DNA from 2 places in the Mesorhizobium sp. P2_F5 genome. Region 2 is predicted to be linked to the other one. Evidence: predicted binding sites of a transcription regulator. Region 2 holds the regulator's gene; the other holds the start of a gene.

What was found. The regulator LexA, encoded in region 2, represses DNA repair genes until DNA is damaged. The targets are predictions, from matches to a motif close to TGTTCNNNNTGTGTTCNG.
Region 1: the regulator LexA is predicted to act here: its motif matches at 2,195-2,212, upstream of ruvC (crossover junction endodeoxyribonuclease RuvC).

What each region holds. Positions count from the first base shown of each region.
Region 1 is NZ_JBFUEY010000010.1:14,441-22,022, reverse strand. Features, by position in the region: gene ruvB (Holliday junction branch migration DNA helicase RuvB) at 1-257, opposite strand, end outside; gene AC1DYO_RS16250 (PIN domain-containing protein) at 254-658, opposite strand; gene AC1DYO_RS16245 (AbrB/MazE/SpoVT family DNA-binding domain-containing protein) at 655-939, opposite strand; gene ruvA (Holliday junction branch migration protein RuvA) at 1,007-1,627, opposite strand; gene ruvC (crossover junction endodeoxyribonuclease RuvC) at 1,641-2,153, opposite strand; gene rcdA (protease adaptor protein RcdA) at 2,357-2,887, opposite strand; gene AC1DYO_RS16225 (hypothetical protein) at 3,272-3,652, opposite strand; gene AC1DYO_RS16220 (DUF2269 family protein) at 3,966-4,517, shown strand; gene AC1DYO_RS16215 (sulfite exporter TauE/SafE family protein) at 4,558-5,328, opposite strand; gene AC1DYO_RS16210 (N-acetyltransferase family protein) at 5,513-5,971, shown strand; gene AC1DYO_RS16205 (Lrp/AsnC family transcriptional regulator) at 5,972-6,421, opposite strand; gene AC1DYO_RS16200 (DMT family transporter) at 6,555-7,466, shown strand; gene AC1DYO_RS16195 (PH domain-containing protein) at 7,538-7,582, shown strand, end outside.
Region 2 is NZ_JBFUEY010000018.1:117,668-125,249, forward strand. Features, by position in the region: gene gltX (glutamate--tRNA ligase) at 159-1,583, opposite strand; gene AC1DYO_RS22730 (ComEC/Rec2 family competence protein) at 1,706-4,162, shown strand; gene lexA (transcriptional repressor LexA) at 4,156-4,917, opposite strand; gene AC1DYO_RS22740 (GntR family transcriptional regulator) at 5,131-5,910, opposite strand; gene kynU (kynureninase) at 6,077-7,324, shown strand; gene kynA (tryptophan 2,3-dioxygenase) at 7,414-7,582, opposite strand, start outside.

The DNA.
Region 1 (7,582 bases), on a different contig from region 2:
CCCGAGGTCGAGCGGAAATTGACGCCGAGCTCGCGCGCCATGATCTGCGCCAGCGTCGTCTTGCCAAGCCCCGGCGGCCCGACGAACAGCACATGGTCGAGCGCCTCGCTGCGGCCCTTGGCGGCCTCGATGAACACTTTGAGATTGGCCCGCACTGCCGCCTGGCCGACGAAATCGGCAAGCGTCTGCGGCCGCAAGGTCTGCTCGGCATCCTCGCCGTGCTTTTCCGGGGTAATGAGGCGGGGGGAAAGGCTCATGCGAGCAATTCCATCCCGGCAATGGACTTGGCGGCCCTCTGATCGAATGTACCTGTATGAGAGCAGCCGAGATTGCGATTGTGTTCGGCTATCAGCGCATCAGCGAAGTCGACGTGGGCCGAATTCGATCGTTCGAGCGCGATCACGATGGCGTCGAAATCCTCGAACACCAGCGTCTTGATCTTGAGCAGTCTCTGGATCGCGGCCAACACTTGCTCCTTTGGCAGCCGGTAACGCGAAAGCAGTGACCAGCTGAATTCGACCAGAACAATCAAACTCACAAAGCCAGGGTTATCCTCGCTGAGGAGTTTACCAAAGGCGAGGGCTTTTGCCCGCTGCTCGGCATCATCATTCAGCACCATTCGAAGCAGAACGTTGGTATCGATACCTATCGACGTCACGCGCCGTCCTCTTCTCCGCTCAACAGCTTGTCTCCGACGACATGCTGACCTACGGCCTCCCTCACAGCGGCATCGATCTCTTCCAGGGAAGCGGGACCGCCGGGTGGGTCACCTAGAAATCCGGCAAGATCGGCGAAGTCGAGATTGCGCGGCGTCCCAACCAGATAGCCGTCCACGACCGTCCAGGCGATCATATCGCCCGTCTTGAGCGAGAGCGCGTCCCGAACGTCCTTTGGAATTGTAAGCTGCCCCTTAGAGGTCAGACTGGCATATGCGCCCATTTTCTTACTTTCCGAGAAAATTCTTACTGATTATATGGTAGTCGGAATTCCATTTTCCAGCAACCGCTCACCGCGCTAGTTCCTTCAGCCCGAAACGAATGAGCTTCGAGGCGTCCGCGTCCTCGCCCGCCGTCTTCAGCGCCGCCGCCACCGCATTGGCTGCGGTGTCGCGCGAATAGCCGAGATTGACCAGCGCCGAGACGGCGTCGGTGATCGGCGCCGGCGCGACCCCTTCGCCGAGCTCCTGCTTCAAGCCGATGGTGCCGGAGGCGGTTCCCGCATAGGCCGGCGCCTTGTTCTTCAACTCGGTGACGATGCGTTCGGCCACCTTCTTGCCGACACCGGGCGCTCGGCTGACCATGGCGATATCGCGCAGTGCGATCGCGTTGGCGAGGTCGGCCGGCGCCAGCGTCGACAGGATGGCCAGCGCCACCTTGGCGCCGACGCCCTGCACATTGGTCATCAACAGCCGGAACCATTCGCGCTCCAGCACCGACTGGAAGCCGTAAAGCCGGATCATGTCCTCGCGTACATAGGTTTCGATGAACAGCACCACCGCTTCGCCCGGCGACGGCAGCGAGGCCAGCGTGCGCGCCGAGCAATAGGCGACATAGCCGACGCCATGCACGTCGACGAGGCAGAAATCCTCGTCGATCTCGTCGAGTGTGCCCTTGAGCTTGCCGATCATGCTCAATAGCCTTTCATGATGCCAGCGCCGCCATCCGGTAGGCGACGCTTTGCCGGTGATGGGCGTGGCAGATGGCGATGGCCAGTGCGTCGGCGGCATGCTCGGTGTCGAAAGTGGCTTTCGGCAACAGCACCTTGACCATCATGTGGATCTGCTTCTTGTCGCCATGGCCAACGCCGATCACCGCCTTCTTGACGGCATTGGGGGCATACTCGGCGACGACAAGGCCGGCGCGCGCCGGCACCAGCATGGCTATGCCGCGCGCCTGGCCGAGCTTCAGCGTCGCCACCGCATCCTTGTTGACGAAGGTTTGCTCGACGGCCGCTTCCTGCGGCATGGCAGCGTGCAGGATCTCGGCCAGCCCGTCATGCAATTGGCAGAGCCGTGTCGCCAGCGCCGCCTTGTCGTCGGAGCGCACGGTGCCCGATGCGACGAAGCGCAGCGAGTTGCCGAGGCTTTCGACGATGCCCCAACCGGTGCGTCTCAGCCCCGGATCGATACCGATGATGCGAATCGCTTCCCCCATCCGCCAAGTCTACCTCCGGCGGACAGCGATGCCAGCGAAATGTGAACAAACCGGAAACGGGAGCTATACGCTGTTTGAGAATTCGCTCTGACGAGACCGCTGGGGTGGTTTTCGAGAACCGGAGCGGAGCGTACTTGAGTGAGCACCGGAAGCGCAGCAAACCGCTTCAGATGTCCGTCGGAGTAGAATTATCAAGCAGTCTGTTAACCCCGGGCAAAAGCCGTGTTCAGCAGCGTGATCTGGTCGGAAACCGGATTGACGCGGCGGACAGCGGACGGCGTCTCGGCGAACGCGCCGCCATAGATTTCTTCGTCCATGCGGCGCACCAGTGCCTGCAGGCGCAGCGAACGGGTGACGAGGTCGAGGAAATCCTTCGGCAATTCGTTCCAGCCCACCGCTTCGTCATGCGCCGACGCGGTGTCGAGGCGCACCTTGGATTTTTCCGAAGCGACCTGGTCGCGGGTCATCTCGCCGGAGTTTGCCGCCCGCTGCAAAAGCAGCCAGGAGGCAACCTGCATCAGCCTTGTGGTCAGCCGCATCGATTCGGCCGCATAGAGCGTCGCTGCCAGCCTGGACAGCTTTTTCGCCTCGGCCCGGCCCTTGCCGTCGAGATATTCGGCTGCTTGCTCGACCAGGCCCATGCCTTCCTGGTAAAGCGGTTTGAAGGATTGGGAGAAAACCCGGCGTTCCGCCAGTTTGATGGTTTTCGCGATGCCCTTCGAAGGCTCGTTCATCGTACGCCCCTGCACTGCCCCGTCGGCTGATTCGGCTCTTCGCCGTCACGCCGGCACCCTAGATGACTGAGGCTTGAAAATGCGCTTCGCCGCGGTTGAAGGCAAGCACATGTTTAACAAACGGTTAACGCCGGCGGATGGCGCTAGGCACGCCAAAATGCGGACAAAAAAAGAGCCGCGGATAAGGCGGCTCTCAGGAGTTTAACAGGGAGGCGTCAAACGAAGTGGCTCCAACCACTCGGTAAGAATCCAGATAACTGGATGGACATAGTAAACACCTGTAAAGCTTAATGAACCCTTAACGGAGCGGATATTTCTTGATCGACCGCCGCCCTTCTGTGCCGTATCAGCACAACGGCCCGCGGAACCCGATCGTCAGCTTGCTCAAGCCTTCTTCCAGACCGCCGGCAGGGAAATGAAGGCGAACAGCAGCATTGCCGCATAAAAACCTATCGAGGCAGAGCCCAGCACCGGCTCGATCTCCGGATGGCCGGCAAGTTCAAAATAAAGCCCGATCATCAGCGCGATGCCGCTGACCGCCGTCAGCCAGAAATGGACGACGGCAATCGTCTTTTGCCCGATGGCAGGGAACAAATGGTAGAAGAAGGCGAACACCGCCGACATCAGCCAGCCCGCCACCATCGTGTGCGCGTGGGTCGGCATCTGCCCATGGTCATTGGTGATCGCCATGTGCAGGCCCAAGGCCATGCCGCACAGCGCGTAGATGACGGCCAGGGTGAAGAAATTTCGTGCTACGCCTTGCATTGGATACCCTCGTTGGTTGCCGCAGACTTGGTCCGATCGCGCGCGGCCAGAATGGAGCGTCGGTCGCGAGCGGCTTAGTCCCCGTACGTTTCAGGATCATGCCGCAGGGCCTATCCGGTTTGAATGACCGCCGCCTGGCATTCGGGCGTGTCGTCACAGGCTTGCGGCCAAATGAGTGATCAAACTGCGGTAACAGGCTGGAGCGTCGACGCGACATCGTTCCGAAACATGCGTTGCGCTAAACGCCCGCTTCTCTGAAACGGCCGGCGCAAATCGCTCGGCCGCAGATCATCGGAACACCTTGGAGCAAACCATGGACTGGTACTCGATCGTCAAGTTTCTGCACGTCACCTCGGCAATCCTCTGGGTCGGGGGAGGCTTCGTGCTGTTCCTGCTTGGCGTGCTTGCCGAGCGCGCCGGCAACATCGAGGACAAGCTGCAGGCGATTCGCGCCAGCGGGCAACTGGGCGGCCGTTTCTTCGCGCCGATGTCCATGCTGACGCTGCTCTTCGGGCTCGTCATGTGCATTTTCTGGGTTGGTTTTTCCGATCTTTGGATCCTGATCGGTCTTGCCGGCTACGCCACGACCTTCTCGATCGGCATGCTCATCTTCAAGCCGATCGGGGAACGGATGGGCGCCATGCTCGCCAAGGACGGCGCGACGCTGGCCGCTCTTGCCGAGGGTCAGCGCATGATGAACACCGCTCGCTTCGACTATTCGGTCATGCTGGTGATCGTCGCCGACATGGTGCTCAAGCCAACCATGCATGATGTCGGCATCCTTGCCGGCATGGCACTGGTCATTGCCGCCGGCGCAACGCTCGCCTTTGGCGGTAGCCGCCGGCTGGTCCCGAGCGCCGCGTGATGCAGCCGCCGGCAAGGGCGGCTGTCAGCCGTCCTTGCCTCTACATGAGGCCGGCGATGCCGTCCCACAGCAGCTTGACCGCGACGACGGCCACGGTCGCATAGGTGAAGGGATAAAAGATCTCCGGCCGCATGCGCCGCACCAGCCAGGCGCCGGCAATGGTGGCCAGCGGCGCCAGCGGCATCAGCACGGCGGACGCCGTCAGATTGGCAGTGTCGAACTGGCCGAGCGCGAAATAAGGGATCAGTTTCAGCGCATTGGTGGCCGCAAAGAAGATCGCCGATGTTCCCGAAAGCACCTTCGGATCGAGCCTGATCGGCAGCGCATAGACCTGGAAGGGCGGGCCGCCGACATGGGCGACGAAGCTGGTGAAGCCGGCAACGGTGCCCCAGAAGGCGGCGGCGATGCGGTTCGGCGCCGCCGCATGGTCGGAACCGTGGCGGAACTGCAGATAGAGCCAGCGCAGCACAAAGATCAGCGCGACGGCGCCGACGATCAGCCGCACCATCTCTTCAGTGACGAGCGCCGCCGTCAGCCAGCCGAGCCCAATGCCGATCACTGCGCCCGGCATCATGTCGACCAGCATCTTGCGGTCATAGACGCCCCACCACGTCCACACTGAAACGATGTCCATCAGGCACAGGATCGGCAGCAGGATGGCGGCCGCCTGCACCGGCGGCATGGCCAGCGCCATCAAGGGCACGCCGACAAAGCCGACGGCGCCGCCGAAGCCGCCTTTCGACAAGCCGACGAGGATCACCGCCGGAATGGCGGCGGCATAGAACCACGGATCGGCGAGCAGACCTGACATGAGGAGAATGAGGCTGGAGGGAAGATAGTGACCTGCAATAACCCAGAAACCCGTGCGCCGCGACAGCGAAATTCCGGCCGGCGATGCTGGTCATCAACTGTCTGTAACTTAACCGTTCGAGGTTTGCGGCAAGACTGCCGCCGATGCATAAGGGCGCCATCCCCGATGCATCAGGTTTTTACAAATGAGCGTACTCCACATCCGCCGCGCCGAAGCAGCCGACTTGCCTGCCATCGTCGCCATGCTCGCCGACGATCCGCTCGGCAGCAGCCGCGAGGATGCCTCCGAGCCGCTCGCCAAGGCCTATCGCGACGCCTTTGCCGCCATCGACGCCGACCCCAACCAGGTTCTCGCCGTGATGACGGATGGCGGCAAGGTGATCGGCACGCTGCAGATCACTTACCTTGCCGGCCTGTCGCTGCAGGGCGCCTTGCGCGGCCAGATCGAGGCTGTCCGCGTCGCCGCCGACCGGCGCGGCGAAAGGCTGGGGCAACGCCTGCTGGAATGGGCGGTCGAACAGTGCCGCGAACGCGGCTGCAAAATTGTCCAGCTGACCACCAACAAGAGCCGCAACGACGCGCACCGCTTCTATGACCGGCTCGGCTTCAAGGCCAGCCACATCGGTTACAAGCTGGAGCTTTAGCTAAAACGACGCTTGCCCAAGTGGAGGCGGGCGGCGCCGGATCGGCTGTGCCTTGATGATGGCGGTGCTGGTTTCCGCCTTGTCGGCGATGCGGTCGAGAAGCTTGTCGAGTTCGCCGATCGAGCGCACGTAGAGCCGCGCCACGAAACAGTCGTCGCCGGTAACCTTGTCGCACTCGCCGAACTCAGGAATCTCCCCGATCAGCTTCTGCACGATATGCAGCTTGCCCGGCAGCGGCCGCACCCGCACGATCGCCTGCAGCGGATAGCCCAGCGCCTCCGGATCGATCTCGATGGTGAAGGCGCGGATGACGCCCCGCTCTTCCAGCCGCCGCAGCCGCTCCGAGACGCTCGGCGACGACAGCCCGACCTGTTGCGCCAAGTCCTTCAGCGAAGTTCGGGAATCCCGGATCAGGATGTCGAGAAGCTTTCTGTCCAGCTCGTCCAGCATTTTCATTCCCTCGCAAAAGGCGGAGTTCGCCTTATTAAATTAGGTGGTCACCGTATATCACCTTTCATAAAACATATAAACCCTTAGGACCGCATGAGATTATCATACCTCAACGGATATCAGAGGTATTGTCATGGACAGCACGGTGCGCGGCACGATCGAGATGACGGCGGCGATGACGATCATCGGCACGATAGGCTGGTTCGTCGTCATGTCGGGTCAGCCCGTCATGGACGTGGTGTTCTGGCGCTGTGCCTTCGGCGCGGTGGCGCTGCTGGTCACCTGCGCGGCACTCGGGCTGCTGCGCGGCAGGCTGACGCTGCGCATTGTTGCGATCGCCGCGCTCGGCGGTGCGGCGATCGTCATCAACTGGCTGTTGCTGTTCAGCGCCTTTTCCCGCGCTTCGATCTCGATCGCCACAGCGGTCTACAACACCCAGCCCTTCATGCTGGTCGGCTTCGGTGCGCTGTTCTTCGGCGAGCGGCTGACCCTGGCCAAGCTGACCTGGCTCGGCATCGCCTTTGCCGGCATGCTGCTGATCGTGCAGACAGGGCCCGATGCTGGTTCCGGCATCGTCGGCACCGATTATGTCATCGGCATCGGCATGGCGCTTGGCGCGGCCTTCTTCTGGGCCGTCGCGGCAATCGTCGCCAAGAAGCTGAAGGGCACCCCGCCGCATCTGATCGCGCTGATCCAGGTCTGCGTCGGCGTCGTCATGCTGGCGCCCTTTGCCAACCTCGCCCATTTGCCCACCGACACCTGGAGCTGGGCCATGCTGGTCACGCTTGGCGTCGTCCACACCGGCCTGGTCTACATATTGATGTATGGCGCCATCCAGAAACTGCCGACGCATCTGCAGGGGTCGCTTTCCTTCATCTACCCTGTCGTGGCGATCCTGGTCGATGTCATGGCCTTCGGCCACCGGCTGCATCCGGCCCAGCTCGTCGGCGCCGCCGCCATCCTAATTGCCGCCGCCGGCATGAATCTCGGCTGGACCCTGTGGAAGTCGAAAACGCCGGCGCAGAACGCTCACGTCAGCAGATAATGCGCCACGGATTTGCACCACAGGCAGAACTCGTGCGATGAAAGCATGGGTGCATGCGATGGGGTGGTAACGTGGACGTCGGTATCTTTCAGAAACGGCTGCTGCCTCGCGAACGC
Region 2 (7,582 bases):
ATGCCGGCAAGGCAATTCCTGCAAACGACACGTCGAAATCACCGGAATGCGCGAACTCGCCACCGCATTTTGGGAGGTGCGTGCCAGATTGGGCCAGGGCCTAATGTTGCACTGCGAAACGCGCCTTTCAATGCCAATCTTCTTGGGCCAGCTCGCTCCTAATCGATTTGATCCGCAATCCGCGCCAGGCTTTCCTCGCGGCCGAGCACGGCAAGCACGTCGAACACGCCGGGCGAGGTGCTGCGGCCGGTAAGGGCTGCTCTCAGCGGTTGGGCCACCGCGCCAAGCTTGTGACCGCCGGCCGTCGCGAACTCGCGCACAGCGGCTTCCGCCGCTGCGGCCGTCCATTCACCTGAAACCGTCTGCAAAGCCGCGTGTGCCCCGCGCAGGATCGTACGCGCATCGGCATTGAGAAGCGCTGCCGCCTTCTCGTCGATCGGCAGCGGCCGCTCGACGAACAGGAAGCCGGCGCCATCGGCCAGTTCCACCAGCGTCTTGGCACGCTCCTTCAGGCCAGGCAGGGCGGCCAGCAACTGCACTTTCCTGATGTCGTCGAGGCGGGCGGCGAGCGTCGGGCCGCCTTCGATATAAGGCAGAGTGGCGACGAAGATGTCGAGCAGTGCTCTGTCGTCCATCTTGCGCATATGCACGCCGTTCAGTGCATCGAGCTTGGCGAAGTCGAAACGCGCCGCACCCTTGTTGACGTCGCCAATGTCGAACCAGGCGATCATGTCCTTGATCGACATCACCTCGTCGTCGCCATGGCTCCAGCCGAGCCGCGCCAGATAGTTGAGCAGTGCCTCGGGTAGATAGCCCATGGCGCGATAGGCCTCGACGCCGAGGGCGCCATGCCGCTTCGACAGTTTGGCGCCGTCGGCGCCATGGATCAGCGGGATGTGCGACATGGACGGCACCTCCCAGTCCATGGCGTTGTAGATCACCGTCTGGCGCGCGGCATTGGTCAGATGGTCGTCGCCGCGAATGATGTGGGTGACGCCCATGTCGTGGTCGTCGACGACAACAGCATGCATGTAGGTCGGGACGCCATCCGAACGCAGGATGATGAAATCGTCGAGATCCTTGTTGGGGAAGCGCACCTCGCCCTGCACGCGGTCGTGCACCACGGTCTCGCCCTCGGTCGGCGCCTTGATGCGGATGGCGCCCCTGACGCCGGCGGGCCCCTCGGAGGGGTCGCGGTCGCGCCACGCGCCATTGTAGCGTGGCGGCAGGCTCTTGGCGCGTGCCGCCTCGCGCATCGCCTCGAGCTCGGCTGGCGTTTCGTAGGCGTAATAGGCCTTGCCCAGGCGGACCAGTTCCTCGGCCACCTCGCGGTGGCGCGGCGCACGCTCGAACTGCGAGACGGCCTCGCCATCCCAGGACAGGCCGAGCCAGGTCAGCCCATCCAGAATGGCCTGGGTTGCCGCGGCGCTGGAACGTTCGCGGTCGGTATCCTCGATGCGCAGCGCCATCGTGCCGTCGGTGTGCTTGGCGTACAGCCAGTTGAACAGCGCCGTGCGCGCGCCACCGATATGCAGATAGCCGGTGGGCGAGGGGGCAAAACGGGTGACCACCCTGTTGGACATGGCAATTTTGTTGGACATGGCAATTCTCGGGCAAAGCTGGAAAGTGGGGCGTGATCGCGCGGACTTTCGCGCTTTGCGCGTTCATGTAGCATAGGAGGTCTGGGGCGCAAGGGGCAGACCCGATGGCTGGACGTGGCCGGGGCACGGATCAAGGCGAGGGCGCTGCGACAAGCGTCAACGAACGCTCCCTGTTTGCCGACAGCCCCAATGCCGAGCCGATCCCCGTCGCGCTGCCCGAGACGCGACCTGGCCTCCGGCCTTTGTCTCCGGATGATGCCACGCCGGTGCCGGTCGTCGCACCGGGATCTGCTGTCCGTCTGCGCAAACTGCTTCGCCGTTCGTCATGGCCTGCAATCCGCCGCAGCCTTGCCGTGGCCGCCGGTACGGAACTCGACCGCGGTGTTGCCTTCCTGCTGGTGCCGGTTTTCCTGGCGGCCGGCGTCATTGCCTATTTCTCGCTGGCCAGTGAGCCGGGCTTTGCCCAGCCAATCGCCATTGTGGTGCTGACGACATGCTGTGCTGTTGTCACGCGGTCGTGGCCGAGGGCGCATCTGTGCTTTATGGCCGCGATGCTGTGCGCGCTCGGCGTCGTTGCCGCCAAGGTCGAGACCTGGCGCGCCGGAACGCAGATGCTTGGCTCCGAGATCCAGACAAGGCTGACCGGGCGCGTCGTCAGCTTGGAGGAGATGGAGAACGGCCGCGTGAGGCTGACGCTCGACGTGATTTCGACCGCTCGCCCCAAGCTGCGCTACGCGCCGGAGCGGGTCAGGCTCTCGGCGCGCACTGTTCCCGCCGATATGACCGCCGGCTCCCTGATCACCGGCTATGCCAGGCTGTTGCCGCCGACCGGTCCGGTGCGGCCGGAGAGCTATGATTTCTCCTTCGACAGCTATTTCACCGGCATCGGCGGCAGCGGCTTCTTTCTCGGCAATCCCAAAACCATCGTCGCGCAGGGACCGCCACCGCCGACCGCACGGCTCTCTTCGGCGATCGAGAATGCGCGCGAGAGTATTGCCGACCACGTCCGCAGCAAAATCGGCGGCGCCGAAGGCGAGATTGCCGCGGCGCTCATTGTCGGCGTGCGCGCCGGCATCCCGGATGAGGTCAACGAGGCGATGCGGCGCACCGGCATCTACCACATCATCTCCATTTCGGGCCTGCACATGGCGCTGGTTGCCGGCACCATCATGGCGTTGCTGCGGGGCGCCTTTGCGCTGTTTCCGGATTTCTCCTCGCGCCGGCCGGTGAAGAAATATGCGGCCGCCGCAGCGCTTGTCTCCATCGCTGCCTATCTCGTCATTTCAGGCATCGTGGTTGCCGCCGAGCGCAGCTTCATCATGCTGGCGGTCATGCTTGTCGCGGTGTTGTTTGATCGCGCGGCGCTCACCATGCGCAATCTGGCGATCTCGGCCATCGCCGTCATCCTGGTGTCGCCGCATGAAGTGGTCGGCCCCAGCTTCCAGATGTCGTTTGCCGCAACCGCCGCGCTTGTCGGCGCCTATGCCGGCTGGGCCGACTATCGCGCCGACAAGGTGAGACCGCCGCCGGCGAAACGCTCCTTTGTCAGCTTCCTGTCGCGAAAATTCCTGCTGGCCATGGGCGGTCTCGCCATGACCTCGATTATCGCTGGCAGTGCTACCTTGCTGTTTGCCATCTGGCATTTTCAGCGCGTGTCGCCGCTCAGCCTGCTCGCCAATCTCACTGTGATGCCGATCGTGTCGTTGATCGTCATGCCCTTTGCCGTGCTTAGCGCGCTGGCCATGCCATTCGGCGCCGACGGGCCATTCCTATATGTGATGGGCAAGGGCCTGACGGCGATGATCGCCATATCGGCCTGGATTTCCGAGCGCTCGCCGGTCGATGCCGTCGGGCTGATCTCCATCCGCTCGGTGCTGCTAGTGGCGGTCGCCCTCGTTATCGCCACCATGGCGACTACCTGGCTCCGGCTCGCAGCCGTGCCTTTCGCACTGGCCGGCCTGTTGACGGTGCCGCAGGTGCGCACGCCTGACGTGCTCATTTCCGAAGATGCGCATCTGGTGGCCATGCCGATCGGCGGCGGCGAGCTCGCTCTCAATCGCGAACGCTCGAACGAATTCACCACCGACAATTGGAAACGCGCACTGAGAGCCGAAACCATTATCCCGCCTGAGATTTTCGAGGCAACAGATACGCGGTTCGATCTCGATCCGCTCGACTTGCCGCCAGGCGCGCCCTTCTATTGCAGGGGCGATCTCTGCATTGCGCGGCATCCATCCGGCGCCATCATCGCGCTGGCGAAGGATCGCAACGCGGCTCGGCCGGCTTGTGCTTTTGCGAGCCTGATCGTCATCGACGATGCCGCCGCCTACAATCCGTGCCGCGACCCGCTGGTGCTGGTCGTGACGAAGAAACAGCTTGCACGCAACGGGAGTGCCGCCGTCTTCTTCGATCCACAATCGGCCGCGACAGCGCCAACGATCCGCTTTGCCGTCGACAAGCCGTATCGCCCCTGGCACGAGCAACGCCGCTTCTCACGCGAAGCGCGTGGTCTGCCGCCTTACAAGCAGCGCGAAAAGTACAAACCTGAGCCGGCTCAGTAGCGCCGGATCAACCCGACCAGCTTGCCCTGCACCTTGACCCGGTCCGGACCGAAGATGCGGGTCTCATAGGCCGGGTTGGCGGCTTCCAGCGCGATCGAGGCGCCCTTGCGGCGGAAGCGTTTCAGCGTCGCTTCCTCCTCGTCGACCAGCGCCACGATGATCTCGCCGGGGCTCGCCGTGTCGGCATTGCGGATGATGACCGTATCGCCGTCGAAAATGCCGGCCTCGATCATCGAGTCGCCCTTGACCTCGAGCGCGTAGTGTTCGCCGCCCATGATCATATCCGGCGGCACCGAGATCGAATGCGTCTGGTGCTGGATGGCGTCGATCGGCACACCGGCGGCGATGCGTCCCATCACCGGGATCGACACCGCGGAAACCGCATCGTCATTGCCGGCAGACATCGAACGCGACGACGAGCCCGGCTTGATCTGGCGGCCGAGACCGCCTTGCCCCACACCGCCTTGGCCGCCTTGTCCGAGACTGCCCTGGATGACGCTTGGCGAAAACTTCCTCGCCGCATTGAGGCCGGGCGCGATCGAGTCGGGCAGCCGCAGCACTTCCAGCGCGCGCGCCCTGTTCGGCAGCCGGCGAATGAAACCGCGCTCCTCGAGAGCCGTGATCAGGCGGTGAATGCCGGACTTCGAAGCGAGGTCGAGCGCCTCCTTCATCTCGTCGAAAGACGGCGGGATTCCGCTCTCCTTCAGGCGTTCATGGATGAACATCAGAAGTTCATGTTGCTTGCGCGTCAGCATCGCGGCCCCCACGGGTTCTGAAACCAGAATCGGAAAAAACAAACCCAGAACAAACACTATCTGTTCCAGTTGTGTTCCGCAACCATTTAAAGTTTAATGAATGTGTTGACGTTTTGTTCAGCATACGTCGGCGCGCGGCAGGCAGCCTGCGCTCGTTTGCCGGCAACGGTGTTGAACGAAGCCAAAGCGCTGAGGGTCGCGCCATCGGCTAGTTCACGCGTTGCCCGATCGCCGCTTCTTTTTCGGGTGCGGTTGCGCCGCATCAACCGCGCCGCCCGGCTCACTCTGGGCATAGACCTGCAGCGTGTAGCCGATGTGAACGGTCATCAGTGTTTTCGCGCGTTCGGCGTCGCGATCAAGGGCTGCTTCCATCAGTGCGGTGTGGTGTTCGATCGCCACGGCGTCGCGCAGGGCCTCCATGGCCTTCTGGTGTCCATCCTTGCGGCCGGCAGCCGCGCGCAGCGTCGGGGCCAGTCCCAGAAAGCGGTGATGGCGATGCAATTGGTCGGAGATCGTCGCATTGAAGCGCAGAAGCCAGCTGGATGTCGCGGCACTGAGCAGCGCCGCATGGAAGGCATCATGTTTTTCGTACCATGCATCGACGGTGTCATCCGAGGGATCGTCGAGAACGGACCCGCACCGTGAGAGACGATAATGGGTGGCAACGATCGCGTCTTCCCACTGACGGTCGCCCTTCTCGATCGATTCCACCAGCAAGGGCAGTTCGACCACCCGCCGTGCGCGCGCCAAGTCCTCGAGCTCCGCCCGAGAGACGGGAGCGACCGCAAACCCACGGTTGCTGATGGCCGTCACAAGCCGTTCGGCCTCCAGCCGCGACAGCGCCTCGCGCAGCGGCGTCCAGCCGATACCGTAGGTGCCGCGCAGCGTGCTCAGCTTCAACGGCGCGGCAGGCGCCAGCCGGGTCGCAAGAATATCGCGCCTGAGCAGCCGATAGGCCGCTTCCGTCTTCGAGGACTGCTCGTCATCCAGCATCGTGACCAATCCGACAGATTGCTCGGCTGATGATTATATATCAAAGCCTTTCATTGCGTAAATTATATATAATGTTTGACAGCTTCCGGAGGACCGCTCAAGATCGCCGGCATGTTTGGGCGGGCAGGCTCCGCCGAGTGCGTTTGTCCACGGAGGGCACCGGATCATGAGCATGACACCCGATCTCGCTGCAATCGAAGCGATGGATGCCGCTGATCCGCTGCGCTCGATGCGTGAACGCTTTGTCTTGCCGGAGGGCGTGATCTATCTCGACGGCAATTCGCTGGGCGCCGCGTCACCAGCCGTCTTCAGCGAACTGCAGCAGGCCGCGACGCGGGAATGGGCGCAGGATCTCATTCGCGCCTGGAACACCGCAGGCTGGTTCAACATGCCGGTGGAACTCGGAGATCAGCTCGGACGACTGATCGGTGCGGCCAACGGGCAGACGGTGGTCTGCGACACAACCTCGATCAACATCTACAAGCTGCTGCACGCCGCGCTCGGCATGCGGCCGGATCGGTCGGTCATCGTTGCCGAGGGCGACAGTTTTCCGACCGACCTCTATATGGCCGAAGGCGTGGCCTCGACCCGGCCGGGAACGCGGCTGCGGCTGGAGGGCGTCGACGCGACGGCAATCGAGGAGCTGATCGACGACAGAGTTGCCGTCATCCTGGTCAACCACGTCAACTACAAATCCGGCCAGTTGCGCGACATGGCGGCGCTGACGCGCAAAGCGCATGACGCCGGCGCGCTGATCATCTGGGATCTCTGCCACACCGCCGGCGCCTTGCCGGTCGAACTTGACCGTGCCAATGCCGATTTCGCCGTCGGCTGCACCTACAAATACCTCAATGGCGGCCCGGGCTCGCCGGCGTTCATCTACGCTGCCGCGCGCCACCATGGCGATGTCCACCAGCCGCTCAGCGGCTGGTGGGGCCATGCGCGGCCCTTTGCCTTCGAACAGGGCTTTGCCGTCGGCAGCGGCATCCGCCGCTTTCTGTGCGGAACGCAGCCGGTGCTGTCGATGCGGGCGCTCAAGGGCGCGCTCGATATCTGGAACGATGTCGACATGGCGGCGGTGCGCAAAAAGAGCATCGCGCTGACCGACCTGTTTATCCAGCTCGTCGAAGCCAGATGCGGCGCCTATGGGCTTGAACTGGAAAGTCCTCGCGACGGCAGCCAGCGTGGCAGCCAGGTGTCGTTCCTCCACCCGCACGGTTATCAGGTGATGCGCGCACTGATCGAACGCGGCGTGATCGGCGATTTCCGGGCGCCGTCGACCATCCGTTTCGGCTTCACGCCGCTCTATGTCGGTTACGGCGACGTCTGGCAGGCGGTCGAAGTGCTGGAGGATATTCTGCGCACCGGCGCCTGGCAGGACGCCCGCTTCGCGGTGAAGACCGCGGTTACCTGAAGCCGGCGCAATTCCAGGAAAAGTGTGACGTGGTTTTCCGGGGAAAAGCGCATAGCGCTTTCCCTTGGGAGTTGCGCCAAACAAAGAGCTCAGAGCCGGGTGCGAACCGTCCAGAGCTCCGGAAACAGCACGACCTCCAGCATCTTCTTCAGGTAGGAGGCGCCTGAGGTGCCGCCGGTGCCACGCTTCAAACCGATGATGCGCTCGACCGTGGTGACGTGGTTGAAGCGCCAGCGGCGGAAGTAATCCTCGAAGTCG